DNA from 4 places in the Geodermatophilus sp. SYSU D00705 genome. Region 2 is predicted to be linked to each of the others. Evidence: riboswitches for the same ligand, from Rfam matches in the RefSeq annotation. Region 2 holds a riboswitch; each other region holds the start of a gene.
What was found. Region 2 has a riboswitch for cyclic di-AMP ahead of ACI78Q_RS11835 (M23 family metallopeptidase). Riboswitches for the same ligand answer to the same signal wherever they lie in the genome.
Positions count from the first base shown of each region.

Region 1: another riboswitch for cyclic di-AMP. It lies ahead of ACI78Q_RS17765 (C40 family peptidase); the one in region 2 lies ahead of ACI78Q_RS11835 (M23 family metallopeptidase).
Region 3: another riboswitch for cyclic di-AMP. It lies ahead of ACI78Q_RS16715 (LysM peptidoglycan-binding domain-containing protein); the one in region 2 lies ahead of ACI78Q_RS11835 (M23 family metallopeptidase).
Region 4: another riboswitch for cyclic di-AMP. It lies ahead of ACI78Q_RS19000 (aggregation-promoting factor C-terminal-like domain-containing protein); the one in region 2 lies ahead of ACI78Q_RS11835 (M23 family metallopeptidase).

Region 1 is NZ_JBJGYT010000026.1:2,620-10,090, reverse strand. Features, by position in the region: gene ACI78Q_RS17780 (AMP-dependent synthetase/ligase) at 82-1,875, shown strand; gene ACI78Q_RS17775 (glycosyltransferase family 4 protein) at 1,863-2,999, opposite strand; gene ACI78Q_RS17770 (M48 family metallopeptidase) at 2,996-4,264, opposite strand; gene ACI78Q_RS17765 (C40 family peptidase) at 4,416-5,498, opposite strand; cyclic di-AMP (ydaO/yuaA leader) riboswitch at 5,515-5,715, opposite strand; gene ACI78Q_RS17760 (hypothetical protein) at 5,916-6,239, opposite strand; gene ACI78Q_RS17755 (DEDD exonuclease domain-containing protein) at 6,413-7,471, shown strand, end outside.
Region 2 is NZ_JBJGYT010000012.1:49,700-57,170, reverse strand. Features, by position in the region: gene ACI78Q_RS11860 (helix-turn-helix transcriptional regulator) at 1-18, opposite strand, end outside; gene ACI78Q_RS11855 (bestrophin-like domain) at 118-924, opposite strand; gene ACI78Q_RS11850 (DUF6325 family protein) at 1,245-1,718, opposite strand; gene ACI78Q_RS11845 (hypothetical protein) at 2,350-2,739, shown strand; tRNA gene ACI78Q_RS11840 (tRNA-Ile) at 2,831-2,907, opposite strand; cyclic di-AMP (ydaO/yuaA leader) riboswitch at 3,310-3,448, shown strand; gene ACI78Q_RS11835 (M23 family metallopeptidase) at 3,481-4,662, shown strand; gene ACI78Q_RS11830 (maleylpyruvate isomerase N-terminal domain-containing protein) at 4,731-5,624, opposite strand; gene ACI78Q_RS11825 (hypothetical protein) at 5,718-5,969, shown strand; gene ACI78Q_RS11820 (DUF3145 domain-containing protein) at 6,343-6,843, shown strand; gene ACI78Q_RS11815 (acyl-CoA carboxylase subunit beta) at 7,002-7,471, opposite strand, start outside.
Region 3 is NZ_JBJGYT010000022.1:55,197-62,667, reverse strand. Features, by position in the region: gene ACI78Q_RS16735 (phosphoenolpyruvate carboxykinase (GTP)) at 44-1,882, opposite strand; gene ACI78Q_RS16730 (DUF2306 domain-containing protein) at 1,964-2,671, opposite strand; gene ACI78Q_RS16725 (FAD-binding protein) at 2,772-4,037, opposite strand; gene ACI78Q_RS16720 (hypothetical protein) at 4,076-4,378, opposite strand; gene ACI78Q_RS16715 (LysM peptidoglycan-binding domain-containing protein) at 4,487-5,704, opposite strand; cyclic di-AMP (ydaO/yuaA leader) riboswitch at 5,711-5,861, opposite strand; gene ACI78Q_RS16710 (VOC family protein) at 6,184-6,558, opposite strand; gene ACI78Q_RS16705 (MFS transporter) at 6,705-7,471, shown strand, end outside.
Region 4 is NZ_JBJGYT010000030.1:25,838-33,308, reverse strand. Features, by position in the region: gene ACI78Q_RS19020 (hypothetical protein) at 6-224, shown strand; gene ACI78Q_RS19015 (AmiS/UreI family transporter) at 328-1,053, shown strand; gene ACI78Q_RS19010 (FMN reductase) at 1,100-1,720, opposite strand; gene ACI78Q_RS19005 (LLM class flavin-dependent oxidoreductase) at 1,717-2,874, opposite strand; cyclic di-AMP (ydaO/yuaA leader) riboswitch at 3,070-3,217, shown strand; gene ACI78Q_RS19000 (aggregation-promoting factor C-terminal-like domain-containing protein) at 3,445-4,296, shown strand; gene ACI78Q_RS18995 (class I SAM-dependent methyltransferase) at 4,397-5,035, shown strand; gene ACI78Q_RS18990 (TetR/AcrR family transcriptional regulator) at 5,041-5,676, shown strand; gene ACI78Q_RS18985 (flavin-containing monooxygenase) at 5,738-7,231, shown strand; gene ACI78Q_RS18980 (SDR family NAD(P)-dependent oxidoreductase) at 7,228-7,471, shown strand, end outside.

The DNA of each region.
Region 1 (7,471 bases), on a different contig from region 2:
CCCAGCGGCTAGATTTGGCCCGTCCCGGTCCGGGACCGCAGGCGACGGTGCCGTGGTCGGGTCGGGAGGAGAGGACCAGGCGTGCGCGAGTTCAGCGTCCCGGCGACGACCGAGGTGGGTCCCGACGAGGCCCTGCCCGACCTGCTCACCACCAACGTGACCGCGCACGGCGACGACGTCGGCCTCCGCGTCCGGCGGGACGGCCACTGGGAGGACGTCACCTGGCGCGAGTTCGGCGCCCAGGTCGACGGCGTGGCCAAGGGCCTCGTCGCCGCCGGCGTCCAGGCCGGCGACCGGGTCGCCCTGCAGGCCAAGACGCGCTACGAGTGGACCGTCCTCGACTTCGCCATCTGGGTCGCCGGCGGTGTGGTCGTCCCGATCTACGAGACCTCCAGCCCCGACCAGGTCGCCTGGATCCTGTCGGACTCCGGCGCCCGGGCCGCCGTCGTCGAGCGCGCCGAGCACGCCACGGCGGTCGACTCCGTCCGCGACCAGGCCCCCGAGCTCGGCCCGGTGTGGGTCATCGACGACGACGCCGTCGGCACGCTGACCGCCGCCGGGGCCGACGTCCCCGACAGCGAGCTGGCCGCCCGCCGCGCGACGCTCCGCTCGTCCAGCCTGGCCACGATCATCTACACCAGCGGCACGACCGGCCGGCCGAAGGGCTGCGAGCTCACCCACGCCAACTTCCTGTTCGAGATCGGCAACGGGATGACCCTGCTGGACCGGTTCCTGAACCGGGACGGGTCGCTGCTGCTGTTCATCCCCCTGGCGCACGTGCTGGCGCGGGTGCTGGAGGTCGGCGCGGTGAAGACCCGCACCGTCATCGGCCACACCCCCGACGTGTCCAACCTCGTCGAGGACCTCGGCGCCTTCCGGCCCACCTTCGTCCTCGCCGTCCCCCGGGTGTTCGAGAAGGTCTACAACCAGGCGAAGGCCAAGGCGGAGGCCGACGGCAAGGGGAAGATCTTCGACCGGGCGGCCCGGGTCGCGATCGACTGGTCGCGCGCGCAGGACACCGGCGGCCCCGGGCTGGCGCTGCGGGCCCAGCACGCGCTGTTCGACAAGCTGGTCTACGGCAAGCTGCGCGCCGCCCTCGGTGGCCGCTGCCTCGGCGCGGTCTCCGGTGGCGCCCCCCTCGGCGAGCGGCTCGGCCACTTCTTCCGCGGCATCGGCGTCACCGTCTACGAGGGCTACGGCCTGACCGAGACCACCGCCGCGGCGTCGGTGAACCACGACGCGGCCTTCCGCATCGGCACCGTCGGCCGGCCGCTGCCCGGCGTGGAGGCTGCGATCGCCGACGACGGCGAGATCCTGATCCGCGGCGGCATCGTCATGCCCGGCTACTGGAAGAACGAGCAGGCCACCGCCGAGGCGATCGACCCCGAGGGCTGGTTCCACACCGGCGACCTCGGCGACATCGACAGCGACGGCTTCATCCGGATCACCGGCCGCAAGAAGGAGATCCTGGTGACCGCGGGCGGCAAGAACGTCGCCCCGGCCGTGCTCGAGGACCGGCTGCGCGCCCACCGGCTGATCAGCCAGTGCATCGTCGTCGGCGACCAGCGCCCGTTCATCGCCGCGCTGATCACCCTGGACGAGGAGGCGCTGCCGTCCTGGCTGGAGTCCAAGGGCAAGCCGGCCGGCACGACGGCGGCCGACCTGACCGACGACCCCGACGTCCTGGCCGAGATCGAGTCCGCCGTCACCGAGGCCAACAAGGCGGTGTCGAAGGCCGAGTCGATCAAGAAGTTCCGGGTGCTCGCCACCGACTTCACCGAGGCCAACGGGATGCTGACCCCGAGCCTGAAGCTCAAGCGCGCCGTGGTGATGAAGGAGTTCGACACCGAGGTCGAGGCCCTCTACAGCCGCTGAGGCGGGCCCTCCAGGAGGTCGGCGAAGGTCGCGGCGATCGTCGGCCACGACCACCGCTGCTCGACCCACGCCCGGCCGGCCGCGCCCATGGCGCGCGCCCGGTCCGGGTCGTCGAGCAGGGCGGCCACCGTCGCCGCCACGCCCTCGGGCGACCGCGGGTCGGCGACGACGTGCCCGGTCACGCCCTCCTGCACCGTCTCCGGCGCACCGCCGGAGGTGCCGGCGACCACCGGCCGGCCACAGGCGGCCGCCTCCAGGTAGACCATCCCGAGCCCCTCGACGTCCAGGCCCCCGCGGCGGGTGCGGCACGGCATTGCGAAGACGTCCCCGGCGGCGTAGTGCGCGGGCAGCCGCTCCGGGCGCACCGGGCCGGTGAGGACGACGGAGCCCTCCAGCCCGGCGGCGGCCACGGCGCGCCGCAGCCGGGCCTCCAGCGGGCCGCCGCCGACCAGCAGCAGCCGGGCGTCGGGATGGCGGGCCAGCACCCGCGGCCAGCCGGCGACGAGGACGTCCTGCCCCTTGCGCGCCACCAGCCGGGAGACGCAGACGACCACCGGGGCGTCGCCGAGCCCGTACCGCTCGCGCACGGCCGCGCCGTCGGCGTCCGGCGTGAACCGGTCGACGTCCACGCCCGGGGACAGCTGCGCCATGCAGGCGGCGCCGTCCAGCGCCGGCGCGAGCCGCTGGTGCGTGTACTCGCTGATGTAGGTCAGGACGTCGAGGCCCCCGGCGATGCGCCGCATGAGCTGCCGCGCTCCCGGCAGCGCCACCCACCCCGTCTCGTGGCCGTGGGTCGCGCCCACGAGGTGGCCGACCCCGGCTGCGCGCAGCGCGGGTGCGAGCAGGCCGAGCGGCGCGGCCGCCCCGAAGAAGGCGGTGTCGCACCCGTACCGGCGGGCGAGGCCGACCGCGGCGCGCGCCGTGGCGGGCGTGGGCAGCAGCATGCCGGTCCGCTGCCGCACCACCGGGTACGGCAGCGCGGCGTCGTACTCCTCCCAGCCGGGCGAGCGCGAGGCGAGCACGACCAGGGAGTCCGGCGGGCGGCGGGCCAGGAGCGCGGCGACGAAGGTCTGGATGCCGCCCTGGCGCGGCGGGAAGTCGTTGGTGACGACGAGCGTCCTCACCCGCCCTCCTGCAGCCGCTGCCAGTCCTCGGCGAGGGCCACGCGCTGGGGTCCGGTCGGGTGCGAGCCGAAGAACCACTGCCAGGCCGCGGGCGGGTCCGGGTCGGCGAGGTTCGTGCTGGCCAGCCGGTTCTGCATGGCCACGAACGCCTCGGCGTCCCCGGTCAGGTCGAGGGCGTGCAGGTCCGCACGCGCCTCCACGTGCCGGGACACCAGGTTCTGCACGGGCGTGGCCACCAGCGTGCCGAGTGCGGCCAGGAACAGCACCAGCGGCACCACCCGCGGGTCGCCGGCGGAGTCCGCACCGGCCCGGCGCAGCAGCGGCTGCCAGGACAGCAGCCAGCCCAGCAGGGCGACCGACCCGGCGGCCCCCAGCGCCCCCTCCAGCGTCCCGGTCAGGACGTCGTCGGTGGCGACGTGGCCGAGCTCGTGGGCGGCGATGGACTCGATCTCGGCGTCGGACAGCAGGTCGAGGGCCGTGTCGTAGAGCACGATCCGCCGGGTCGAGCCGAACCCGGAGACGTAGGCGTTGAGCGCGGTCGTCCGCCGGGAGGCGTCGGCGACCAGCACGTCCCCGACCGGGGTGCCGTTCTCCTCCGCCAGCTCCAGCAGGTCGGTGCGCAGCTGCCCGGCCGGCAGCGACCGGAAGGAGTTGAACGCCGGCTCGATGAGCACCGGGTACAGGAAGGAGCCGATGACGACCATCGCCGCCGCCGCTCCGGCGGCCCAGGCCCACCACGTCCGGGGTGCACGGCGGGCCAGCCACACCACGGCGAGCAGGGCGAGGGCGGTCAGCACGGCGTTGATGGCGGTGGAGACGGCGACGTCCCGCAGCCACAGCGGCCAGCTGCGCGTCGAGAGCCCGAACCGGTGGCGGACCACCTCCCCGTAGGCCGACAGCGGCAGCGTGACCAGCCGGCCCACCACCATCAGCGCCACCGTGCCCAGCAGCACCTGCCAGACCCATCCACCGCCCAGCGGCCGGGCCACCGTCCGGACCAGCCACCGCCCGAGCGGGGTCAAGGCGAACACCGCCGAGGTCAGGAGCCCCAGCACCAGCGAGGCGAGGGACGCCGGGCGGATCGCGGCGGCGAAGGACTCCGCCTGTTCGACCACCCCAGGGGCGAGACCGGCGCCCGGACGGATCGGGCTGGCGCCGCCCGGCGGTTCCGGCAGCAGGGTCCACGGCGTACCGACGGCGACGACGACCACGAAGGCCGCCCCGAGCACTCCCGCGACCAGCAGCGCGGCCCGGCGGGCGCTCACCCGGCCGATCCTAGAAGGACCCCCTGCCCCCCACCGTGGACGGACCCCGTCCTCCCCACCCTTCGCACGCTCGGGGCGGGCCCCGGGACGGGGCCGCGTCGGGGCCCTGCAGGGGGCCGGGGTGGAGCCGCCACCCCGGCCCTTGCCGTGCCTATGCGAGGCGGCGCATGGCGGTGATCCCGCCCATGGAGTCGACGCTGACCACCTTGACCGGCTGGCCGGACGTCGAGGCGTGCACCATCTGGCCGTTGCCGATGTACATCGAGACGTGGCTGACCGGGCTGTAGTAGAAGATCAGGTCGCCCGGCTGCAGGTCGGCCCGCGAGACGGCGGTGCCCATCGTCGACTGGATGCGGCTGGAGTGCGGGAGGCTGATGCCGGCCGCGGCGTAGGCGTACTGCGTCAGCCCCGAGCAGTCGAAGGCGGTCGGCCCGCCGGCGCCCCACACATAGGGGTCGCCGACCTGGGCCAGCGCGGTGTCGACGGCGGCCTGCGCGGCACCGCTGGCGGCAGCGGCCGGCGCAGCGACGGCGACGGGCTGGCCGGCGTGCGCGGTGACGACCTCCTGCTGCTGCGGCGCGGAGAGCGCGTCGTACTGGGCCCGGTAGTCGGCGATGTCGGACTCCAGCTGCGCCTGCCGGGCGGTGACGTCGTCGAGGGTGGCCTGCGCCTGTGCCTGCGCGGCATCGGCGTCGGTCGTGGCCTGCTCGGCGGCCGCCGCGCTCTCGGCCACCTGGGCCAGGACGTCGGTGGTGTGGCCGGCGATCACCTCGAGGGTCGCGAGCTGGGAGACGAAGTCCTCCGCGGAGGTGCTCGTCATCAACACGTCCAGCTGCGTCATGCCGTCGCCGGTGAACGCGGTGCGCGCGACCTGGCGGATCTGGCCGTCGAGGGCGTCGAGCTGCTGCTGCGCGTCCGCGGCGGCCTGGCGGGCGCGGTCGGCGGCGGCCTGCTGCTGGGCGAGCACCTCGCGGGCCTCGTTGACCTGCTCGGTCACGACCTCGAGCTCGTGGCCGGCCTGGGCGACCAGCTGGGCGGCCTGGGCGGCGGTGCCGGCCTGCTGCGGGTCCGCCGCGGCCGTACCCGGCAGCAGCGTGAGGGCCAGGGTGGCGGTGGCTCCCAGGACGATCCCGCGACCGAGTCGGCGGGCCAGGCGGGGGCGGCGGAACAGGACCGGGAGGTCGGGGTGGGACAGGTCGAGTGCATGCCCCAGGGCAGGGCGAGGCGTCGCCACGGTCGGCGGCTCTCCGTTTCTTCCTCAGCAACCGCCTACCGAGTTAGCTGACGGGTTCGGGCTGGGAAGAAGTGCCCTATCTCTGCGCTCCGGCGGACCGGCGCGTGTGCCCCGGGGTCACCGGCGCACGCGAGAACTCACCCCAGGACTGCGGTGGGTCCCCGGTTCCCCCTCGACGCCGTGCGCGGCGCGTCGGGGAATTCGGCGGTGTCCTCCCGAGGTCACCTCTCTCAGGTGACGACCGCCCGGTCGGACCGGCTCACCGTACGGGCGTGATGAAGTTGTGACAAACGGGGTCTGCGTGGACTGTGGGAACAGCCACACCCCCGGCCCGCGCCACGCCGTCGGCCACGCACGGTCACCGAGACCGTCGACGGTGTGTGCCCGCCGCCCTGGCGAGGACCCGGCGGCCGCGCCTCACCCGGTGCGCCGCCGGCCCCTGGCCGCGCCCGCGGCACGCCCGTCCGCGGACGACTGGTGCCGCAGCGGCGGGACCAGGCCGCCCTCGGCCAGCGCCCGCACCGCGCGCCGCTCGACGTCGTCGAACTCCACGACCACACCGGGCCGCGGCACGACGGCGTCCTCGGCGGTCGCGGCCGCTCCGCCGTCGCGCCGGCCGGTCATCGGCACCACCGTGGGGTCGGCGGTCTCCCAGCCCGGCGGGGCACCCAGGAGGACGGTGACGACGCAGTCGGCACACCCGGTGCCCCGGGCGGTGCACGTGTCGCAGTCGATGAACATGGCCCACTCCTCTGCTGGCCGACGCCTCGTCGCAGGAGCCCTCCATGGCCCCGGTCGGTCCGCGCAGCACGCTAGGGACGGGCACCGACAGTTCCGCGCGACCGCGGTCGGCCGCTCCCCGGCCCCGGCGCGCGTCCCCGGGACTGTCACTGCCCCGACCTACCGTCCGCCCCGTGCCCTCTTCCCCTGCCCGGCTGGCCGGGATCGCCGCCGGGACAGCCGCACGAGCCGCCGCCGGGCTCCCCCGCTACGAGCAGGCCACCATCGAGGAGCTCGGCACCCCCCTGGCCGAGGTGACCTTCGTGGTCGTCGACCTGGAGACCACCGGAGGCTCCCCCAAGGACAGCGCCATCACCGAGATCGGCGCGGTCAAGGTCCGCGGCGGCGTCGTCCTCGGCGAGTTCCAGACCCTGGTCGACCCGGGCTGTGAGATCCCGCCCTACATCAGCGTCCTGACCGGCATCACCTCGACGATGGTCGCCACCGCCCCGCGCATCGGCGCGGTGCTGCCGCACTTCCTGGAGTTCGCCCGGGGCGCGGTCCTGGTGGCGCACAACGCCCCCTTCGACCTCGGGTTCCTCAAGGCCGCCTGCGCCGAGAACGGGATCGCCTGGCCGGCGACGGCCTCGGTCGACACCGCTGTCCTCGCCCGCCGGCTGCTCACCCGCGACGAGGTGCCCAACTGCAAGCTGGCCACCCTGGCGCCCTACTTCCGCACCACCACCGACCCCTGCCACCGGGCGCTGGCCGACGCCCGCGCCACGGTCGACGTGCTGCACGGGCTCTTCGAGCGGCTCGGTCCCCTGGGCATCACCAGCCTGGAGGAGCTCACCGGTCTCACCCGCCAGGTCGACCCGGAGCGGCTGCGCAAGCGGCACCTGGCCGACGCCGTCCCGTCCGGCCCGGGCGTCTACCTCTTCCGCGGCCCGCGCGACGAGCCCCTCTACGTCGGGACGTCGAACGACCTGCGCAGCCGGGTCCGCAGCTACTTCACCGCCGGTGAGCAACGCAGCCGGATCACCGAGATGGTGGCGCTGGCCCAGCGGGTCGACGCGATCCCCTGCGCGCACGACCTCGAGGCCGCCGTGCGGGAGCTGCGGCTGATCGCCGAGCAGAAGCCCCGCTACAACCGGCGCTCCCGGTTCCCGGAACGGGCACTGTGGGTCCGGCTGACCGAGGAGCCGTTCCCCCGGCTGTCGGTGGTCCGCCGGGTCCGCCCCGGCGCGGGGGTG
Region 2 (7,471 bases):
ACGGACGTCGTTCTCCAACGGACACCTCGAGGTGGTCAAGGGGGCTTGTCGCGACAAGCGTGCTTGACACCCTCGGCGGGTGTCAAGCCTCCTTGTCTCCGGCTCGGTGCGCGGCCCTCAGTCGGGAGCGCTGGATGCGGGTGGACCGGACATGGAGGCATGGACGTCCACGAGGGGGGTCGCCGGGACCCGGATGAGGCCCCTGGCCGGGCGGTCGAGGTCGAAGGTCACCACGAGCAGGACCGTGACGAGCAGGGCCGCGACCACCGTCGTGGCCAGACCGCGCCGGATGGAGGACAGGTGCAGGGCGAGGTGGAGGGCCAGCGCGCCGAGAGCCACAGCAGCCCCGACGACCTCCACGACGAGCACGGCCGTCGGCACACGGTTCGTCAGTGCGTACACACGGGTGGACTGCGCGTCGAACATCTCGTTGAGCGACTCGACGTACAGACGGGGGGCACTGGCGACCGGTTCTCGCTCGAGAGCGTCTCCGGCCAGCGACCAGAGCCGGCGCTGGTCGCGCTCACTCGCTGACAGTGCCGCCTGCTGGGCGGGGCTTCCCGGCACCGAGTCGGCGATCTCGATGCTGGTCCGGGTGTACCGCCGCAGCACGTCGAGCGTCTCGGTGCGCATCGGCTCGGGAAGGGTCTGCGCGCGCAGGTAGGTCGTACCGATGGCGTTGGCTTCGTCGACGGTGTCGGCCCTGCGGGTCTCGTACCGTCCCAGGGCGAGGCTGAGGCCGAAGGCGAGGAGCAGGCCCATGAAGCCGATGAGCGCCCCTTGCAGCACCCCGAGCGGCTCTCGGAACCTGTCCGATGAACGGCCCATCCGCTGGCCGATGAACAGCCCGCCGAGCGTCGTGCCGATCATGACCAGACCGAGCAGAGCCGCCAGCACCCAGGTGTTCAGCCCGAAGAACAGCATGCTGCCCCCTCCGGGCCACGTGGCCTCCGCAGGAGAGTGCTCGGGGCGACCCGAGGCGCCTCCGACGCGGCGCAGCACCCGGCCGGACCGGAGGGCGCATCTGTCGCGGCTGAGGCGGGGTGCGCTGCCGGCGAAGCGGTCAGCGACGTCGGTAGCGTCGGTCCTCTCGCCGGTCCTCTCGCCGGTCCTCCCGGCGGTCGGTGCGCCTCGCCACTCCGTGGGCGACGACCGCGGCGGTCCCAACGGTCACAGCGGTGCGGGCGACCGGGGCGGGCCCGATGACCGCGGCCCGGCGCATCCTCCTGGCTGCCAGTGGCATGTCAGTCCTCCTGTCTCGCGTCGTCCTCGTCGAGCGCGGCGAGCATGGCCTGGACCGGGATGCGGCCGCTGGCCACCAGCTGGCCGCCGGCGTGCCGGACGGCCGAGGCGAACGGGGCCGCCCAGGTGTTCTCCCAGACCAGCAGCGCCGCGGTGCTCCCTGGCTCGATGGCCGCTGCGACGGCCAGGACGTCCTGCTCGCTGAGCAGCATCGCGAGCTCGCCCTCGTAGGCCCGCAGGGCGCCGACGTCGGACTCGGTGACGTCGCCGAGCTCGAAGAAGTCGAGCGTCCCGTCGTCGTCCTTCCGGATGAGCAGCAGGTCCAGGACCCGGACCATGCCGCGGTCGACCAGCTCGGCGAGGGCGGGGGCGATCTCTCCGTTGAACCTGCTCCCGGGGAACTCGACGACGATCCAGTCGACCGGTCCGAGCTCGTCGACGGCTTCGCGGGCCTCTGCGGTCACCTGTTGTGTCACGCCGCACCTCCCTGTGTCGGCCGGGGCATGGCCCTGGTGGGTGACTGGAGGATCTGCTGGTTCGGCCGGCCGGTCCTCACCCCTCGAGGACGACCTGCCGCGGCGAGGACCCGGCCGGGCCACTCCGGGGTCGCCGCCGGCTCTCGCCGTCAGCCGGCGGGGGAGGCTCCGTGCGGCCACCGAGCCGCCTGCCCGGGGCCGGCCGCGGACGCGGTCGACGGCCTGGTTGGGGGAGGAGGTGCCGAGCTTGCGGTAGATGGAGGTGACCTGTGCCTCGATGGTGTGGACCGACAGGTGCACCGACGCAGTGCTGATCACGCTGTTGCTCGTCATCGGCACCCTGCTGGTCGCGGATGGGCTCAGGGCTGCATGAGCATGGCGGCGCCTCGGATGGGAACCGGTGGGGCGGGTGCGGCTCGAACTGGCGGTTCGTGTGTCCACCGCCCTAGGTGTTCACGGATGGCGCGCGCCGCGTACGGCCAGCTGGACAGCCGTGCCGGACCGGTGCTAGGACGGTCCCCGTCCTGTCGCCCGCGAGCTGTGCCGTCGCGAGCGAGAGAGGGGATCGAGGCCGGCCATCGGGTGACGATCGCTACAACGCTGAGGGGCGATGGCTGTGAGAAGACGTCGCATGGCAGTTCCGGCGGTCGCGGCATCGACGGTGATCGGGGTCGTACTCGCGCCTGCGGCCCTGGCCGGCACGGTGCCTGTCGTCACCACGACGTGTCCGAAGACGCTCACCGTCGCCACGTTCGAGCCGGGGGAAGAGGTGTCAGGCAACGCGACCGTGACCTCACGGGACGCAGCGGACCGGCTGAACCGAGGTGAGGGCCTCTTCCTCCTGGAGGAGGGCACGTCCAGGCCGTTCACCATGGCGGTGCACCTGGGCGCCGAGAGCGACGTGAGCCAGCCCTTCTCCTTCACCGCGTCGGGGACCTCGCTGAGCGCTTGCCTGCTCGCGACGACTCACGGTGGTGGCGAGGAGAACATCGGCACCGTGTGGACGAACGTGACGGCATAGCACCTGGGCCATCGCGGGTCGCTCCGCGGGGGAGCTGAGCCGGGACCGGGACGAGGCCCGCAGGACCGAGGCCCCGGCCTGCGGGCCCGATTGGTGGGGCGGGTGGGGCTCGAACCCACGACCCAGGGATTATGAGTCCCATGCTCTGACCGGCTGAGCTACCGCCCCGGTGTGCTCCAGCCTGCCAGATGGCGGCCGGCCGCCGACGGGGCCGTGAGGGTGAGCCCGCCGGGCGGTTTCGGGGAACTGTGCGCGACATCTCAGCGGCGGCGGCCCGGTGCCCGGGACGTGGCCGGGGCCGCCTGCGGCCCACCGCGCGGCCCGGGCCGTCCTCGCAGGTCACCGCGGGAGTCGCGCGAGCGGTGGAGCGGTCCTGAAGATCAGCTCTCCGGGGTCGCGTACTCACGCCTCGTAGCGGGATGTCACTCCTTCGGGCAACGAGGCGCGCCGGAGGTGTTACTCGATCGTGACCGCGGGGGGTCACTCAAGGTAGTTTTCCCGACGGCCTCGCCGGGTTCCGCTCCTCGACACACGAGGGCACCGGCCTGGCCCCGCCGAACCGCCGACGCCTCCCTCCGGGGGCCGAGACGGACCGGGGACCCACCGTTCCACTGGGGTGAGTCCTGCCTGCGTAGGGGGACGCAGGCGGGTAGGGCGCCGTCCGGCCCGAACCCGTCAGCTAACTCGGTAGGCGGTCGCGAGGATGGGAGAACCGTCGCCTTGGCGACCCTGCACCACCTGATGACCCTGCCTGCGCGCGGAGCGCCGGCCCGCCGGCTGCTGCGTGCGCCTCGCCGGGCGCTCGTCGTCGCCGCCGTGGTCGGCGGGCTGCTGGCCGGCACCCCGGCCGCGCTCGCCGCCCCCACCGTCTCCGGCACCTCCGAGCAGGAGAGCCTGGCCGCCGAGGTCGCCCGCATCGAGCAGCTGGTCACCGCCGCCGAGGAGAAGCTGCAGCGGATGACCGTCGAGGCCGAGGCCGCCGCCGACGCCGCTCTCGTCGCCCGCGCGGAGCTGGCCACCGCCCAGGCTGAGGCCGATGCCACCGCCGCCGAGCTGGCCACCGCCCAGGCCGACGTCGCCGCCGCCGAGGAGGACGTCGCCACCCTGGGGCGGGAGGCCTACATGGGGGCCGACAACCGCTACGGCGACATCGAGCTCATCCTCGACGCCGAGAGCCCCACCGAGTTGCTGCAGCAGGCGGCGACGATGGACGTCCTCGGCGCCCAGCGCGCCGCGCGGCTGACCGACTTCCTCGCCGTCGAGCAGCGGGTCGAGGAGGCCGACCGGGCCGCCCGGGCCGCGGTGACCCGGCTCGACGAGGCCGCCCGCGCCGCCGACGAGGCCGAGGCGGCCGCCACCGCCCACCTCGCCGAGGCGCAGTCCGAGTACGACGCCGTCGCGGCGCAGAAGGCCGCTCTCGACGAGCAGTACCGCGCCGCCGGCGAGCGCCTGCTCGCCGCGCAGGGCGCGGCCGACCCCGCCGCCGCCTTCAACGCCCGGCTCGACGCCCGTGCGCAGGGCACGACCGGCATGCCGACCGCCGGCCGGCTCACCTCCTGCTACGGCGCCCGCTGGGGCACGATGCACCAGGGCATCGACATCGCCGCCCCCATCGGCACCCCGATCTACGTGCCGGAGGACGGCGTCGTCCTCCAGGCGGGGCCGGCCAGCGGCTTCGGCCTGGCCGTGTACGTGCAGCACGCCGACGGTCAGATCACCCTCTACGGCCACGTGAACCAGTTCTCCGTCACCGCGGGCCAGGTGGTGACCGCGGGCCAGCAGATCGCCGAGGTCGGCAACCGTGGCCAGTCAACCGGGCCGCACCTGCACTTCGAGGTGCACCAGGGCGGCCTCTACGCCAACCGGGTCAACCCGATGCCCTGGCTGGCGCAGCACGGCATCGCCCTCGGTGGCGGGTGCTGACCTCGACCTGACCTGACGCGGACGGCCCGCGGCCCCCGGTGCTCCGGCGGCCGCGGGCCGCCGTGCGTTCAGCGGCGGCCGCGCAGCCGCCCGAGCAGGCCGCCGACGCCGCCGAGGGTCTGCGCGGCCAGCTGCAGGATCGGCCCGCCTGGGATGCCCGGCGCGACCTGGACGACCGGGGCCAGCGCGAGCAGCCCGCCGAGCTCGTGCACCCGCAGCCGCCGCCGGGCCAGCGCCGCGACCGGGTTGACCCGACCGGAGGCCGCCTCGAGCAGCAGGTCCGCCGGCGCCTCCACGGCGGTGCCCTGCGGTGCTCCCGGGGCCACCCGCCGCACGGTCCAGCCCGCCGGGTCGGCGGCGAAGGCCCAGCCGCCCTCCGGCGTCGCCAGGGTGGCGCCGCCGGTGATGCCGACGGACGCGGACAGGGCGCCGGTCACGTCCGCGAGGGCCGCCAGGCCCGCCTGCAGGACCGGCTCCGGCACCGGCGGGGCGCCGCACGCGGTGAGATCCAGCCCGTGCACGGCCAGCTCGTACGCCTGACCCAGGACGACGCTGAGCAGGGGCAGGGTGCCCACGACCGCGACCGCCGGTGCGGTGTCCAGCTCGACGGGCCCATCGGCCAGGTAGCGGGCGGTGGCGTCGCGGTTGCGCCGCAGCGCAGCCAGCACCTCCTCCCGCGTCGCGTCCCGGTGGGCGGCGGTGACCCGGGCGTTGGTCGGGTCGACCTCCGGCGGTGTCCCCGCACCCCCGGCCCGCGCGGAGGCGACCAGGTCGGCCAGCGCCGTGTGGTCGTCCCAGCAGCCGAGGTGGACGCAGATCTCGTGCGCCCGCCACCCGGGCAGCCGTGAGGGCCGGTCGAGGTCCACCGCCTCCGCCTGGGCGAGGAAGGCGTCCCAGGCCGGCAGGACCAGCCCCGCGACCTCGTCACGCCCCGCGTCGGCCATCCCCTGGGATCGCTGCATGGCCCGGCCGTTACCCCGGCAGTCCCGCGGTGTACGCCTCCGCCGTGCGGGGCCGTCTTGTCCGCCGGGGCCGGTCCGGCCAGCCTGGGCGGCATGACACGCAGCGGCACGACCCGCGGCACGGTGATCCGCTGGGACGACGCCCGGAGAGCCGGCCTCGTCGAGGCCCCGGACCTGCCCGGCGACTGCTGGGTGGACGCCTCGGTCGTCGACGGCCCGCGCCACGCGCTCCGCGCCGGGCAGGTGGTCGACGTCGAGTGGACCGAACCGGGGGTCGAGGGTGCGGCGTTCCGGGCGACGCGGGTGGTGCCGCGGGAGGACCTGCAGGCCACACTCGGTGCGTGAACCCCGGGTGTCCTGCCGGTGCACACGGGTGTTCGCCGCTACCCTGCGTGAGGGCAGCGCGGTGCCGCCTGCCGGCTCCTGACGGCCGTTCCGCAGGCCGTGCCGTGGCTCGAGCAGGAGGTGCAGGAGGGCGCGAGCGCACGGTGGACGGGTGCACCGTCACCGTGGTATGGCCGCTGACCAGCGCGTAGTGGTCCCCCTCGTGACCATCCGTCACATGTGACCCATCCGCCTCATCCGCACTGGCGCGATGGGGTGACCATCGTGCAAACTGTTCCCAGGACCCCTGGTCCACAACCGCCGAACACAGCCTGTCACCGAATCGATCGTCCGTTGGGGAAGACGAGACCGATCGAGTCGATGGAGGTACCCCGTGCAACGACGGTCTACCCAGGGTGTCGTCTTCGTGCACGCGTGCCCGAAGGCGCTCTGCCAGCACGTCGAGTGGGCGCTCGAACGCGTCATCGGCGCGCCGGTCTCCCTGTCGTGGGCCGACCAGCCTGCGGCACACGGTTCCTTCCGTGCCGAGGTGGCCTGGACCGGCGCCCCGGGCACGGGAGCGAAGCTGGTCGCCGCGCTGCGCGCGTGGCCCATGCTCCGCTTCGAGGTGACCGAGGACGCCAGCTACGGCAACGACGGCGAGCGCATGTCGTACGTGCCCGGCCACGGTGTCTACCGCGCGCCCACGAGCGCCAACGGCGACCTCATCGTCACCGAGCAGCAGCTGCGTCACCTGGCCGCCACCGCGACCTCCATCGAGGCGTTCCGGCACGGGGTGGACGAGCTGCTCGGCGCCGCCTGGGACGCCGACCTCGAGGTCTACCGGCACGCCGGCGACGGGCAGCCCGTGACCTGGCTGCACCAGGTGGTCTAGATCACGATCTGACTACGACGGCCCGGTGGCACCCGAGCACTCGTCGTAGGCTGAGGCCGGTCGTCCGGACGTCGTCGGGGAAGCGGCGTCCGGACGACCACGAGCCCACGTCAGGGCCCGGCACCCCCAGGGGTGCCGGGCCCTGACGCGTTCCCGGCTCAGAGCGGGATGTTGCCGTGGGCCCCGCGTCCGGGCGGGGCCGCCGCGAGGGCGGCGATCAGCCGGCGGCGGGTGCGCGAGGGCTCGACGACCTCGTCGACCACGCCGATCTGCAGCGCCCGGTTCACCCCGCCGGCGATCCGCTCGTGCTCGGCCGCCAGCTGGACGTGCAGCGCCTCCCGCTCGCCGGGCGGGGCGGCGGCCAGCTTCTTCCGGTGCAGGATGCCGACGGCCGCCTTGGCGCCCATGACGGCGACCTCGGCGCCCGGCCAGGCGAACACGGCCGTCGCCCCCAGCGACCGGGCGTTCATCGCGATGTAGGCCCCGCCGTAGGACTTGCGGGTCACCAGCGTCACCCGCGGGACCACCGCCTCGGCGAAGGCGTGCAGCAGCTTGGCGCCGCGCCGCACCACGCCGTCCCACTCCTGCCCGACGCCGGGCAGGTAGCCGGGGACATCGACCAGCACCA
Region 3 (7,471 bases), on a different contig from region 2:
CAGGAGACCTGGCGGGGCGTCGCTGCGTTCTCAGAGGGTGCGCTCAGTCCTCCGCGTCGAGGGCGGCCGCGACGCGGCGGTGGGCCTCCCAGATCTCCTCCGGCAGCCCCGGGAACGCCGACAGGTGCTCCTCGCGGTGCGCCATCTCCTGCCGCCACCGGGCGGTGTCGATGGTGAGGATCGTGTCGAGGTCGGCCGGGGTGATGTCGACGCCCTCGAGCTCCAGCTCCTCCTTCGTCGGCACGATCCCGACCGGCGTCTGCGTGCCGGTGACCTCACCGTCGCGCAGCCGCATGAGCCACAGCAGCGGGCGCAGGTTGTCCCGGTAGCCCGGCCACAGGAACCGGCCGTCCTCGCCCCGCTGGAACCAGTTCACGTGGGCGAAGATCGGCTGGTCGGTGGCGGCGCCGATGACCTTCAGCCAGTGCGCGGCGTAGGGGCCCTCGGGGTAGGACATGAACGGGCGCATCGACATCGGGTCGTAGCGCAGGACGCCCTCGGTGCCCTCGGCGGCGAAGGTGGCCTCCGCGCCGAGGGTCAGGCCGTCGTAGACGCCCTCGGCGAGGTCGGTGATCGCGCGGATCAGCGGCTCCCGGTCGCGGGTGCGGCCGCCGAAGATGATGCCGTCGATCGGCACGCCCTTGGGGTTCTCGAAGTCCTCCGCCACGTTCGGCACGTTGGCGAGGGTCGTGGTGAACCGGCTGTTCGGGTGCGCCCAGGGGGCGTCCTTGGCGTCCGCCGGCCGCTCCGAGACCAGCTGGCCGGCCCAGTCCCGCCAGCCGGTCGGGTCCGCCGGCGGCTGGGGGGTCTTGCCCTCCCACCACACCTCGCCGGTGGACTCGTTGTAGGCGACGTTGGTGAAGATCGTCCCGGTGCCCTCGGCGATCGAGTCGACGGCGGTGGGGTTGGTCTTCTCGTTGGTGTCCTTGGCGACGCCGAAGACGCCGAACTCGGGGTTGATGCCGTAGACGCGGCCGTCCTCGGGGTCCACGCGCAGCCAGGCGATGTCGTCGCCGTAGAACGACACGTGGTAGCGGTCGCCCAGGGCGTCGGGCGCCAGCATCATCGCCAGGTTGGTCTTGCCCGAGGCGCTCGGGAAGCCGCCGCAGATGTGGTACGTGCGGCCGGTCTGCTTGTCGGTGATGCCCAGCAGCATGAACTGCTCGGCGAGGAACTCACCCGAGGCCCAGCCGTCGTAGGCCGCCTGCCGCAGGCCGTGCGCGATCTTGCCGAGCAGCGCGTTGCCGCCGTAGGAGGACCCGTAGTGCAGGATCGTCCGCTCGTCGGCGACGGTGACGAAGTAGCGCTGGTCGTCCTCGGTGCCGTGGCCCAGGTTCTCCAGGTCGCCGGTGACGTGCACCGCGCGCACGAAGCTGTCCTGGTCGGCGAGGTCGTTGACGTGGTCGACCCCGACGCGCGCCATGCGGATCATGTGCAGCACGACCGTGCGGGTGTCGGTCAGCTCGACCCCGGCGGCGTAGGGCTCCAGCGGCGAGCCGGGCGGCGCCATCAGGTAGGGGACGACGTACATGGTCTTGCCCGCCGACGCCCCCCGCATCCGCTCCTCGAGCAGCGGCCGCATCTCCGAGGCCGGGCGCCAGTTGTTGTAGACGCCGGCGTCGGCCGGGTCGTTGGTGGCGACGACGGTGCGCTCCTCGGAGCGGGCGGTGTCCTTCGGGTGGCTGCGCGAGTAGTAGCGACCCTCGCCCGCGGGGAGCAGCTCCCCGGCGTCCAGCGACTCCTGGATGAGTCGGGCGTCGTCGGAGGCGTTCACCACCTCGATCCGCTCGGCGCCGGTCAGCTCCGCGTACCGGTGCACGAACTCGCGCACGCGGGCGTTCTTCAGTCCTGCCTCGTCCAGCACGGCATCAATGGCGGCCACGACCCACCTTCTCCCTCACCTGGTACTCCCGCCACCGCGCCACCCGAGACGGGTGCGGTGGGGGCCTGCTGGGAGTGGAACCTAACGGAGGGGCACCGGCGTATCACCCGCGGCGGTGTGCCGGGCCAGGTACCGCTCCGCGACGAGCAGGTTGGGCACCCAGGACAGGAACGGCACCAGGAGGTACGCGCGGTGGAAGGCGACGGCGGCGTCCACCCCGGCCAGGGCGGTCTGCCCGGCGATGAGCACGGCCAGCCACAGCCGGAGCGTGACCGCGGCGTAGGTGAGGGCGAAGGTGCGCACCATCCAGCGCCGGTGCGCGGCGACGTCCCCGCGGCGGATGGCCCGGAACGCCGTGGCGGCGCAGGCCAGCCACAGCAGCGCCAGCAGGCCGAACCCGGCGGTCCCGACCGGTCCGGCGAGGCTGAGCGGCGCGAGGACGAAGCCGGCCGGCCCGGCCACCGCGATCGCCGTGACGGTGACGCGTCCGACGGCCCGGTGGACCCGCGGGGCGCGCCGCCGCAGGCGGGCGGCGAACTGCAGCGGCGACAGCAGCAGCGCGAGGCCGCCGGCGCCGACGTGCAGGTAGAAGGCCAGCCGGACCGGCACCGAGCGGTCGGCGTGGTTGGCCGCCACCTCCAGGCCGTCGAGGTCGGTGAGCGGGGCGGTCAGGTAGGGCAGCGGGGCGAACACGGCGACGGCCAGGGCGCTGAGCAGCAGCCACCAGTACGCGCCGCGGGTCCGCCACGTCGAGGCCGGCACGGTCGCCGTGGGCGCGGTCCGCGTCATGCCGAGCACCCCGAACTCCCCGTGCCGGTCGTCCCCGTGGCCTGCGAGGATCGCCGCGCCGACCGTCGTCCACCAGGGTCCGAGGTCGCCGGGGGAGCGGTCAGCGGCCCAGCACCTTCTCCTCCAGCCAGTCGTTGCCGAACGCGCCCCGCGGGTCCATGCGTGCGACGAGGTCCACGAAGTCGGCGTGCCGCTCGTACAGCGGGGCGATCTCGGCCGCACCGGCGGCGAAGACCTTCCCCCAGTGCGGCCGGGCGGAGAACGGCGCGAGCACCCGCTCGAGGTCGGCCACCACGGCGTCGACGCCGGCCGGGTCCCGCCGCCAGGTGAAGTGGAACGCGACGGCGTCCCCGCCGTACGAGCCGCTCAGCCACAACCGGTCGGCAGCGACGGTGCGGATCTCGCAGGTGAGCAGCAGTGGCCGGAGGCGCGCCCCGAGGCCGCGGATCGCGGTGATCGCGTCGAGGGCCCAGCGGACGGGGAGCAGGTACTCCGACTGGATCTCGTCGCCGACGCTCGGGGTGAAGCCCATGCGGAAGTGCGGCAGGCGGTCCGACCAGAGCCCGCGCCGGCCGAGCTGCGGGGTGCACGGGGTGGGGTCCAGGCCAGGGACCGGGTTGCGGTCGACGGTGGCCGGGACGGCGCCGAAGAGGTCGCCCTCGGGGGCAGGGGTCCCATCGGTGCGGGACTTGACCCACACCATCTCGACGTCCTCGCCCCACAGGGTGAAGAGGCTGACGCTGTAGCCGGACGCGACGACCTCGTCGAAGTGCTCGGCGAGGGCGTCCCACGACAGCCCCTCGAACACCCGCTGCTCCACCTCGAACGCGGGCTCGACGTCGAGGGTGAGGGCGGTGACCGCGCCGAGGGCGCCGAGCCCGACCACCATCCCGTCGAAGTCCGCGTCGCCGCGGGCGGCGCGGACGAGCTCGCCGTCGGAGGTGACCAGCTCCAGCGCCGCGACGGCGGTGGCCAGGTTGCCGTTGGTCACGCCGGAGCCGTGGGTGGCCGTGGCGACCGCCCCGGCCACGGAGATGTGCGGGAGGGACGCCGTGTTGTGCAGCGCGGCACCGGCGTCGCGCAGCACGTCGGCGAGTTCGCCGTACCGGACGCCGCCGCCGAGCGTGACCGTGCCGGCGGCCAGGTCGACGTCGATCCCGGCGAGCGGGGAGCCCGCGGCGTGCACGGCCTCCAGCGAGAGGAGCTCCGCGGAGTCGGCGATGCCGGTGAAGGAGTGCCGCGAGCCGAGCACCCGGATGCGCGGGGCGGCGGCGACGATCTCCTGCACCTGCTCGAGGGTCGTCGGCCGGTGCAGCCGCTGCGCCCGGTAGGTGTGGTTGCCGGCCCAGTTGGTCTCGACGGTCACGGCGGAACGCTACCCACGTCCGCCGTCCCGAGGGGCCGTCAGCGGGCGGCGGCGAGGGCCCGGTCCACCGGCGGCGAGCGGCGTACGGTCACCGCCCGCCCGGCCCGCTCGGCGGCGTCGAGGTGGTCGAGGAGCAGCTCCAGGGCGGGTGCGGACAGGCCGGTCACCGAGCCGGCGTCGATCACCTCGACCCGGACCGGCTCGCGGCCGTAGCGGCGCAGGAAGGCGGCGACGGCCGCCTCGTCGACGTCCCCGGCCAGGCACAGGGTGCGCCCGCCGGCGGTGTTGAACAGGCGGACGACGCCGCGCGCGGCCGGGTCGTCGGACGGCGGGGGAGTCACGCTCCCAGTCTGCCGACGACGACCGGGTGCGGCAGCCGCGACGGCAGCGGCCCCCCACCCGGGATCGGGTGGGGGGCCGCTGGAGGGAACCCCGGTGCGGGCCGGTCGTCAGGCCCGGTAGTTCACGTGCGGGTGGTCCATGTGGTTGGCCGTCGCGCCGCCACGGTCGGCCATCGCCTTCCAGGCGCCGGTCGGCGAGGTCAGGATCCGCTGCTGCCAGATCACGTACTCCACGCCGAGCTCGTCCCAGTGGGCGACGTGGTAGGCCACGATCGCGTCGCCGAGCGCGGCGTCGGAGCCGACCATGTAGTCCAGCGCGAGGCCGGACGGGTGGCCGTGCGGGTCGGCGGCGCTGGCGCGGGTCCCGCCGATGGTGATGCCGGCGACGCCGGGCACGTTGGTGACCAGCGCGTCGGCGGCGGCCTGCGCGCTGGGCTGGACGGCGCCGGCGCTGTTGCTGATCACCGCGGCGGCCGGGGTCGGCTCGACCTCGGGCAGCGGGGTGACCTCCGGCGCGGGCGCCGCGGCCGGCTCCGGCGTGACGACGGGGGCGGGATCCACGTCGGGAGCGGAAGCCGGCGCGGCCACGTTGGCCGGCGCGGCGTCCACCGGCGCGGCGTCCACGGGGGCAGCCGCCGCCGGGGCAGCCGCCGCCGGGGCAGCCACCGCCGGAGCGGCCGCCGCCGCCGGAGCGGCCGCCGCCGCCCCGCTGGTCAGCAGCACCTGACCCGGGAAGATCAGGTTCGGGTCGGCGCCGATGACCGCGATGTTGCGCTCGTAGAGCGGCCGCCATGACTCCCCGTGGGCGGCGGCGATCTCGGCCACGGTGTCGCCGCGCCGGACGGTGTGGTCGGCGGACGGCGCGGCGGTGTCGGCGGCCGGACCCTCCGGGGCGGGCGCCGCGGCGGGCGCGGCGGCGGGAGCCGCGGGAGCCGCGGGAGCCGTGGCGGCGGCGGTGGTGCCGTCGGTCAGCAGCTTGCCGCAGGCCGGCCAGGCGCCGATGCCCTGGCCGGCGAGCACGTGCTCGGCGATCTCGACCTGCTGGGCGGGGGTGGCGAGGTCCGCCCGGGGCGCGAAGTCGGTGCCGCCGTACGCGGCCCAGGTCGACGGGCTGAACTGCAGGCCGCCGTGGTAGCCGTTGCCGGTGTTGATGGCCCAGTCGCCACCGGACTCGCACTGGGCCACGCCGGTCCAGTCGTGGGTGGTGGCGGCGTTGGCCGGGGTGCTGAGGATGCCCATCCCGACGACGGTGGCGCCGGCTGCGACGGGGGCCTTCGAGAGCGCCTTCTTGGTGCGGACGTAACGAGGCGCGCGGTGCTTTGCCATGGGTGTGTGGTCTCCGATCACCGCCGGCGAGGTGAGCTGTCGGGTTCGGGCGATCGGTGCCCGGCCGCGGTGCGCGGCTTCACCCCGAGGCGCGTCGGACGCGCCGGGAACGTTGGGTCCCCCACCCCTGCCCTGAGGGATCTGGTGAGCAGCCGGTGGGCAGGGTTTGGCGGACCGGTGCCACGTTCTCTTAGCTGAACGCAGCCAAAACGCTACGACGCGTGATGTGGACTGTCGCCGTAACGCCGGTCACAAGCGAGGGGCCGTGCGGGGAAGTCGCTGGTCGCGCCGCGAGGTGCGGGTGGGGTCGGTGAGGTCACTCACGGCCGCCCTGGCGTGTCGCCGGGGATCGGGGGGGGGGGGGGCCTGGTTGCCGGTGTCCTCGTGCACCGCCGGCTCCGCGGGACCGGCGCAGCGCGCGTCCGACCGGCGGTGCGCCGCGCCGCGAGACGCGCGGCCGCGAGTGTCCGGGCGGTGCCTCAGCCGCCGTACGGGCGGGTGATCGCCTCGAGCACGTGGCCGTTCGGGTCGGGCCAGTAGACGCCGCGGCCGCCGTCGTTGGTGTTGATCTCACCCGGCCGGGACGCGAACGGGTCGGCCCAGTGCTCGAGGCCGCGGGCGCGGATCCGGCCGAGGATCTGGTCGAACTCCTCCTCGGTGACCAGGAACGCGTAGTGCCGCGGGATGACCGGGTCCTCCGCCATGAAGTCCAGCGAGACGCCGTTGGCCAGGGTGACGACGGCGAACGGGCCGTAGGTGGTCGGCGGCGCGAGGCCGAGGACGTCGGTCAGGAAGCGCGCCGACTCGTCCCGGTCGTGGGCCGCGACGATGGTGTGGTTCAGCTGGACGGGCATCGGGCCTCCTCGGGGACCGTGCCGGGAGCCAAGCACGCCGGCGCCTCCACCGGGAGTCGTCCCTGCGCCGTCGACGGGGGTGGCTGCCGGGGCGCCGGGTGGCCCATCCTGGCCGCCTCGTGCCTCGAGGTCATCCCGGGAGGACCGTGGCCAGACCCCCAGCCGACGACGGACCCTCCGGGCCTGCCCTGACGCTCCGCCTGGTCACCGCCGGCGTCCTCGCGGACCTCGCGGTGGGGACGCTGTTCGCCTGGAGCCTGGTGGCGCCGCAGGTGGGCGCCGACACCGGCGCGGCGCCCGGCAGCGGGCCCGGGGTGTTCGCGGCCGCGGTCGTGGTCTTCACCGTCGGCCTGCTGGGGGTGGGCCGCGGCCTGCGGCGGTACGGGCCGCGGGCGCTGCTGGCCGCCGCCGCCGTCCTGGCCGGCACCGGGCTGGGGCTGACCGCCGCGGCGCAGCGGCCGGAGCTGCCGTGGCTGGGCGTCGGGCTGCTGTTCGGGGCGGCCAACGGGCTGGGCTACGGCGTCGCCGTGTCGCTGGCCGCCCGCGTCCCCGAGCGGCGGCGCGGCACCGCCAGCGGCGTGGTGGTGGGGGCCTACGCGGCCGGGCCGGTGCTGCTCGGGCTCGTGGCGCCGGCGGCGCTGCCCGCCGCGGGGTGGCGCACGTGCCTCGCCGTCCTGGCCGGGACGACGGCCGCGCTGCTCGCGCTCGCCGCCGTCCTCGCCCCGGCGGACCGGGTGCCCCGGAGCGGCCGGGTGCGCGGGGCGGAGCCGGTCCCGGGCGGGGCGCTCGTCGCGCTGTGGGTGCTCTTCGCCGGCGGCGCGGCTCCCGGACTCGTCCTCTTCGCCACCGCCGCGCCGCTGGCGGCCGCCCGTGGCCTCGGCCCGGGGGCCACCGGCGTGGCCGTCTCGCTCCT
Region 4 (7,471 bases), on a different contig from region 2:
ACGCCGTGTCCGACGAGCTCCCGCCGATCGCGCGGCACGAGGCCGCCGACCGCTTCGGCAAGGCGGCCCTGCGCACCGCCGCCGACCTGACCGCGGCGGTGACCGACGACGAGGACGCCGTCCCCGACCCCGTGGTGGTGCGCACCGACGGGCCGCACCGGTCCCTCGAGGGCCTCGCCGCCCTCCTCGACGAGGCGCTCGCCGAGGACGACGCGGAGCGTTGACGCGGGAGGGGTGCGGCGCCATCGTTGCCGCTGAACGTCTGCGCACCGGCACACCTCACGGGGGACGTCCGCACCGTCGCGGGACCCGAGGAGATGACTGCACATGGGAGCCGTCGGACTGCTGTACGTCGGGGCCGTCCTGATCGTCAACGGCCTGATGCTCCTCGGCAGGGTGGACCCCCGCGCCGCGGCACCGCTGAACCTGTTCGTGGGCGCGCTGCAGGTGTTCACGCCCACCTACCTGATCCTGACCGCCGGTGGGGACCAGGCCGCGATCCTGTTCGCGGGCGGCATCTACCTGTTCGGCTTCACCTACCTGTACGTCGGGATCAACCTGCTGGGGAACCTCGACGGCACCGGGCTGGGCTGGTTCTCCGCCTTCGTCGCCGTGTGCGCGGTGGTGTACGCGGGCCTGAACTTCTTCTACTTCGAGCCGCGGGACCCGGGGTTCGGCGTCATCTGGCTCTACTGGGCCGTGCTCTGGGGGCTGTTCTGGCTGGTCCTCGGGCTCAAGCGCGAGGACTACACCCGCTACACCGGCGCGATCGCCATCGTCGCCGGCGTGCTGACCGCGGCCCTGCCGGCCTTCCTGCTGCTCACCGGCTCCTGGACGCAGTACAGCGGCGTGTGGGCGGTCATCCTGGCCGTCGTCCTGCTGGCCAGCCTCGTGCTGCCGTACTCGCGGCTGCGGGGACGGCCGGAGCCGGCCGTGCCGCCGGCGGCGCCGGTCCCGTCAGGGGCGCCGGCCGCACCGGAGGGCGTGCCCGTCGCACGGCAGACCACCGAGCGCGGCGCCGACCGGCGGACGGACACCCGCGGCACCACCTGACCCGACCCGACGGCGCCGGGAGGTCTCCCGGCGCCGTCGTCCGCGGTCAGCTGTCGCGGAGCAGTTCGTCGAACGGCGTGAAGTCGGCGAACGGGTCGGCCGGGCGGGCCGACGCCGGCCGGCCGGCCACGAGGTCGGCCAGCTCGCCGGCGGCGCGCTCGACCCGGGCGGCCAGCGCGCGGTCGACGCCCTCGCCGCCGCCCCAGTCCTCCGGGGCGGCGAAGACGCCGGTCGGGACGGCGATCGCGCGCAGGTAGGCGAACAGCGGGCGCAGTGCGTGCTCGATGACCAGCGAGTGCCGCGCGGTGCCGGCGGTGGCCCCCAGCAGCACCGGCTTCCCGGTCAGGGACTCCTTGTCGATGACGTCGAAGAACGTCTTGAACAGGCCGCTGTAGGAGCCCGAGAACACCGGCGTCACCGCGATCAGCCCGTCGGCGCCGACGACGGTGTCGATCGCCGCCTGCAGCGACTCGTTCGCGAACCCGGTGACCAGGTGGTCGGCCAGGTCGCGGGCGTGGGTGCGCAGCTCCACCACCTCGACCGTGGCGTCCTCACCGCGCGCCCGGAGGGCGTCGACGGTGGCGGCGGTGAGCCGGTCGGCCAGCAGCCGGGTGGACGACGGGGTCGACAGCCCGGCGCTGACGACGGCGAGGGTGCGGGTGCTCATCGGACCTCCACCTCCTCGGCCTCCTCGCGCGCCTGCCCCGTGACACTGTCGGCGGCCGCGTGGACGGTCGCGTCCTTCGCCCCGCCGCGGGCGGCGACCCGGGAGGCGTGGGTCGGGGCGTCGGGCACGTGCGCGGGCTTCAGCGCGGCGAACTCGCGGCGCAGGACGGGCACGACCTCCTCGCCGAGGATGTCCAGCTGCTCCAGCACCGTCTTCAGCGGCAGGCCGGCGTGGTCGATGAGGAACAGCTGCCGCTGGTAGTCGCCGACGTAGTCGCGGAAGCCGAGGGTGCGCTCGACGACCTGCTGCGGGGAGCCGACGGTCAGCGGCGTCTCACGGCTGAAGTCCTCCAGCGACGGGCCGTGCCCGTAGACCGGGGCGTTGTCGAAGTAGGGCCGGAACTCCCGGACGGCGTCCTGGCTGTTCCTGCGCATGAAGACCTGCCCGCCGAGGCCGACGATCGCCTGGTCGGCCGAGCCGTGGCCGTGGTGCTCGTAGCGCTGGCGGTAGAACTCGACCATCCGCTGGGTGTGCTGCGGCGGCCAGAAGATGTGGTTGTGGAAGAAGCCGTCGCCGTAGTAGGCGGCCTGCTCGGCGATCTGCGGCGAGCGGATGGAGCCGTGCCACACGAACGGCGCGACGCCGTCCAGCGGCCGCGGGGTCGAGGTGAAGCCCTGCAGCGGCGTGCGGTACTGCCCCGACCAGTTGACGACGTCGGTGTCCCACAGCTTGCGCAGCAGCGCGTAGTTCTCCACGGCCAGCGGGATGCCGTCACGGATGTCCTTGCCGAACCAGGGGTAGACCGGGCCGGTGTTGCCGCGGCCCATCATCAGGTCCACGCGGCCGCCGGCCAGGTGCTGCAGCATCGCGTAGTCCTCGGCGATCTTCACCGGGTCGTTGGTGGTGATCAGCGTGGTCGCCGTCGACAGCTGCAGCGTCGAGGTCTGCGCGGCGATGTAGGCCAGCGTGGTGGTGGGGGAGGACGAGAAGAACGGCGGGTTGTGGTGCTCGCCGAGGGCGAAGACGTCGAGCCCGACCTCCTCGGCCTTCTTCGCGATGGCCACGACCGCCTTGATCCGCTCCGCCTCGCTGGGCGTGCGGCCGGTCGTGGGGTCGGTCGTGAGGTCGCTGACCGAGAAGATCCCGAACTGCATCTCGTGCTCCAAGTGGTTGAGAGCGCAACTACTGCTGCGTGCAACAGCGCCGCCCCGGGCGTATTCCGGATCCGCCGAGAACTCTCCCGCGACGAGGGTCACGTGACGGATGGGGCCCACGGGATTGTCACAGGACGATAACGGCCCGTACGGTGAGTGGGTCCGGTCGGTCGTGCTTCCCCATCCGGGGAGCCTGGCCGGACGCCGCCGAGTCGTGTCCGCCTCCCGCGGACGTGAGCCGGGGACCCATCGAAGCACTGGGGTGAATCCTGCTCTCGAGCAGGTAGGGCACCTTCCCGCCCGAACCCGTCAGCTAACTCGGTAGGCGGCCATGGAAGGAACGGAGAGCATCCGCATGCCTCGCCCACGGGCCCTCCCGGCTCGCAGGGATCCCGGGCCACGCGCACCTCGCGCCTCTTCCTCGGTCCGCTGATCCCGCCTCGCCGTTGACCGGCCGCGCGCGTCACTGACCGCCGCCGGACCCCTCCCGTAGACCCTCGCGTCCCGGGCTGCCCTCCGTACGAGTCGGCAGGCCCGCGGGCGCCCTCGCGCCCCGGAGCACCCCACTCGATGAACGACCGCACCGTGCAGTTCCCCGCCGTCGACGCCGCCACGACCCCCGCCGCCGACGCCGCCACCCCCCAGACCACCTCCCGCCGCGGCTTCGGCCTGCCGGCCAAGGGCCGCCGTCCCGCGTTCTTCCTGGCCGCCGCCGCGGCCGGCGCGATCGTGGTCAACGTCCTGGCCAGCGGCGCGCCCGACGCCGAGGCCACCGCCACCCGGACCGAGTCGGTCAGCGTGGCCGAGCAGCTCGGCATCACCGCCGACGCCGCGGCCGCGGCGACCCCGGAGGCCGCCGACCTGGCCCCGCTGCAGCACCTCGCCGCCTCCCGCAGCGAGCGCCAGGCCGCCGAGGCCAGCGCCGCCCAGGCGCAGGCCGCGGCCGACCAGGCCGAGCTCGACCGCCAGGCCGCCGAGCGCGAGGCCGCCGAGCGCGCCGCCGCGGAGGCCGCCGCCGCCGAGCAGGCCGCCCGCGAGGCCGCCGAGCGTGAGGCCGCCGCCGCTGCGCAGGCCGCGGCCGCGGCCGCTGCCGCTCCTGCCGCCGCCCCGGCGCCCGCGGCCGCCGCGGCTCCCCGCGGCTCCTTCAAGGAGTACGCGATGTCCAAGGTCGGCAGCGCCCAGCAGTTCAGCTGCCTGGAGAACCTGTGGGGCAAGGAGAGCGGCTGGAACCCCAACGCGCAGAACCCCACCAGCACCGCCTACGGCATCCCGCAGTTCCTGAACTCCACCTGGGCCGGCACCGGCATCGCGAAGACCTCCGACGGCTACCGCCAGATCGACGCCGGGCTCATCTACATCGAGAACCGGTACGGCAGCCCCTGTGGCGCGTGGGCGCACTCGCAGGCCCACAACTGGTACTGATCGCCGCCCCGGTCCCGCACCGGGCACCCGTTCGAGGGGCCGCTCCTGACAGGGGCGGCCCCTCGAGCCGTCTCGGGACCGGGTGTGGGACGGTCGGGCGGTGAGGGTCGTCCCGTCCGGTTTCGTCCGTACCCACACCCAGGTCCGACGGCCGTCGTCGGTCCCGGAGGTGCGGCTGCACGTGGCCGAGGACGTCGTCGCCCTGTGGGAGGCGATGGAGACCGAGGACGGTGGCGCCGGGGAGGCGCCGCCGTTCTGGGCGGCGGCGTGGCCGGGCGGCCAGGCGCTGGCCCGCTTCGTCCTGGACCGGCCGGAGGTGGTCGCTGGACGGACGGTGCTCGACCTCGGCGCCGGCAGCGGCCTGGTCGCCCTCGCCGCCCGGCTGGCCGGTGCCCGGTGGGTGCTGGCCAGTGACGTCGACGAGTTCAGCCGCACCGCGGTCGGCGTCAACGCCGGCCTCAACGGCATCGACGGCGTGAGCGTGATCGGTGACGTCCTCGGCCGCGAGCTGCCCGGCATCGACGTCGTCCTGGCCGGGGACGTCTGCTACGACCGGGAGATGACCGAACGGGTGCTGCCGTTCCTCGACCGTGCCCGCGCCCGCGGGGTCGAGGTGTACGTGGGCGATCCGGGGCGGCCCTACCTGCCGCACGACCGGCTGGCCGCCGCCGCGGTCTACGAGATCCCGGAGACCGAGGGGCCGGGTCTGCGGCGGACGACGGTCTGGCGGCTGCCGTGAGCAGCGTGGCACCCGACCGTGGCCGCCGCGCCCGCCGTCCCTCCGGTGACGACCGGGAGCGGGCGATCCTCGCCACCGCCGAGGCGCTGCTGGCGCAGCGGTCGCCGGCGGAGATCTCCGTCGACGACCTCGCCCGCGGTGCCGGCATCTCCCGGCCCACCTTCTACTTCTACTTCGCCTCCAAGGAGGCCGTCGTCCTGGCGCTGCTGGACCGCGTGGTCGCCGAGGCCCGGGAGCTGCGCGCCGCCGCCCTGGCCGGCGCCTCCGACGACGTGCGGGAGAGCTGGCGCGCGGCGCTGGTCGCGGTCCGCGACACCTTCCGCGCACACCGGGCCCTCACCGCGGCCGCCACCCAGCTGCTGGCCGCCAGCGCCGAGGTGCGGGAGCTGTGGTCCCAGGTCATGGAGGGGTTCGTCGCCGAGACCGCCGCGGCGATCGAGGGGGAGCGGGCGCGCGGTGCGGCGCCGGGCGGGCCGGCGGCGCGCGACCTCGCCACGGCGCTGAACTGGATGAACGAGCGGGTCATCCAGGGCACCCTCGCCGGCCAGCAGCCGGCCGTGGGGGAGGACGAGCTCATCGACGTGCTGCTCACCGTCTGGCTGCGCACCATCTACGGCACCGACGAGCCGACGCGTCGTTGACGTCCTCGACGACGTGTCGACTACCGTGGCGCAGGTCACCGGCCGAGCCAGGGGGAACGACATGACCGCACCCGCCGAGCACGTGGACGTGCTCATCGTCGGCGCCGGGCTCTCCGGCATCGGCGCCGCCTGCCACCTCCAGCGGGAGTGCCCCGACCGCAGCTACGCCGTCCTCGAGGCGCGGGAGGCCATCGGCGGTACCTGGGACCTGTTCCGCTACCCCGGCGTCCGCTCGGACTCCGACATGTTCACCCTCGGCTACTCGTTCAAGCCGTGGACGCAGGCGCGGGCCATCGCCGACGGCGAGTCGATCCGCCGCTACGTGCAGGAGACCGCGCGCGAGCACGGCGTCGACCGGCACATCCGGTTCGGCACCCGGGTCGTCTCGGCCGAGTGGTCGACCGACGAGGCGCGCTGGACGGTGACCGCGCAGCGCACCGGCACCGGCGAGACCGTGCGGCTGACCTGCTCGTGGCTGTCGGTCTGCTCCGGCTACTACCGCTACGACGAGGGGTACCGCCCACGCTTCCCGGGCGAGGAGCGCTTCGCCGGCCGGATCGTGCACCCGCAGCACTGGCCCGAGGACCTCGAGCACGCCGGGAAGCGGGTCGTCGTCATCGGCAGCGGCGCCACCGCGGTCACCCTCGTCCCCACGCTGGCGCGCACCGCCGCGCACGTGACGATGCTGCAGCGCACGCCCAGCTACGTGCTCGCGCTGCCCGGTCGCGACCCGCTGGCCGACACCCTGCGCCGCCGGCTGCCGGCGCGGGCGGTCTACCCGCTGGTCCGGTGGAAGAACGTCCTGGTGTCCATGGCCTCCTACCAGTTCAGCCGGCGCCGGCCGGCCGCCATGAAGGCCCTCATCCAGAAGCTGGCCCGCAAGCAGTTGCCCGCCGGGTTCGACGTCGAGACCCACTTCGGGCCGCCCTACGACCCGTGGGACCAGCGGCTGTGCCTGGTGCCCGACGGCGACCTGTTCACCGCGATCCGCGAGGGCCAGGCCGACGTCGTCACCGACCGGGTCGCGACCTTCACCGAGACCGGCGTCGCGCTGGAGTCCGGGGCCGAGCTGCCGGCCGACGTCGTGGTGACCGCCACCGGGCTGAACCTGCTGCCGATCGGCGGCATGGCCCTCACCGTCGACGGCGAGCCGGTCGAGCTGTCGGAGCGGGTCTCCTACAAGGGGATGATGATCTCCGGGGTGCCGAACTTCGCCATGACGATCGGCTACACGAACGCCTCCTGGACGCTCAAGGCCGACCTCGTCGCCCGCTACGTCTGCCGGCTGCTGCGGCACATGGCCGCGCACGGACACGCCATCTGCACGCCGGTTGCCCCTCCGGGCGGCGGCACGGAGCCGTTCATCGGGCTCACCTCGGGCTACGTCCAGCGCAGCGTCGCCGCCCTGCCCCGGCAGGGCGCCCGCGCACCCTGGCGGCTGTACCAGAACTACGTGCGCGACGTGCTGCTCATGCGCCGCGGCCCGGTGGCCGACCAGGGCGTCCGGTTCACCGCCCGCCCGCCGGCCCGGGCCACCGAGGAGGTCGCCGCGTGAGCCTCGCCCCCTACGTCTTCGCCGGCGGGACGGCGGTCGTCACCGGCGCGGCCGGTGGCATCGGCGCCGCCCTCGCGCACGGCCTGGCCCGGCGCGGGAGCTCGCTGGTCCTGCTCGACCGGGACGCCGCCGGGCTCGCGACGGTGGCCGGGGCCATCGGCAGCGCGTACCCCGGTCTGGCGGTCACCACCCACGTCGTCGACCTCTCCGACGCCGAGGCCACCCGGCGCGCGGCCACCA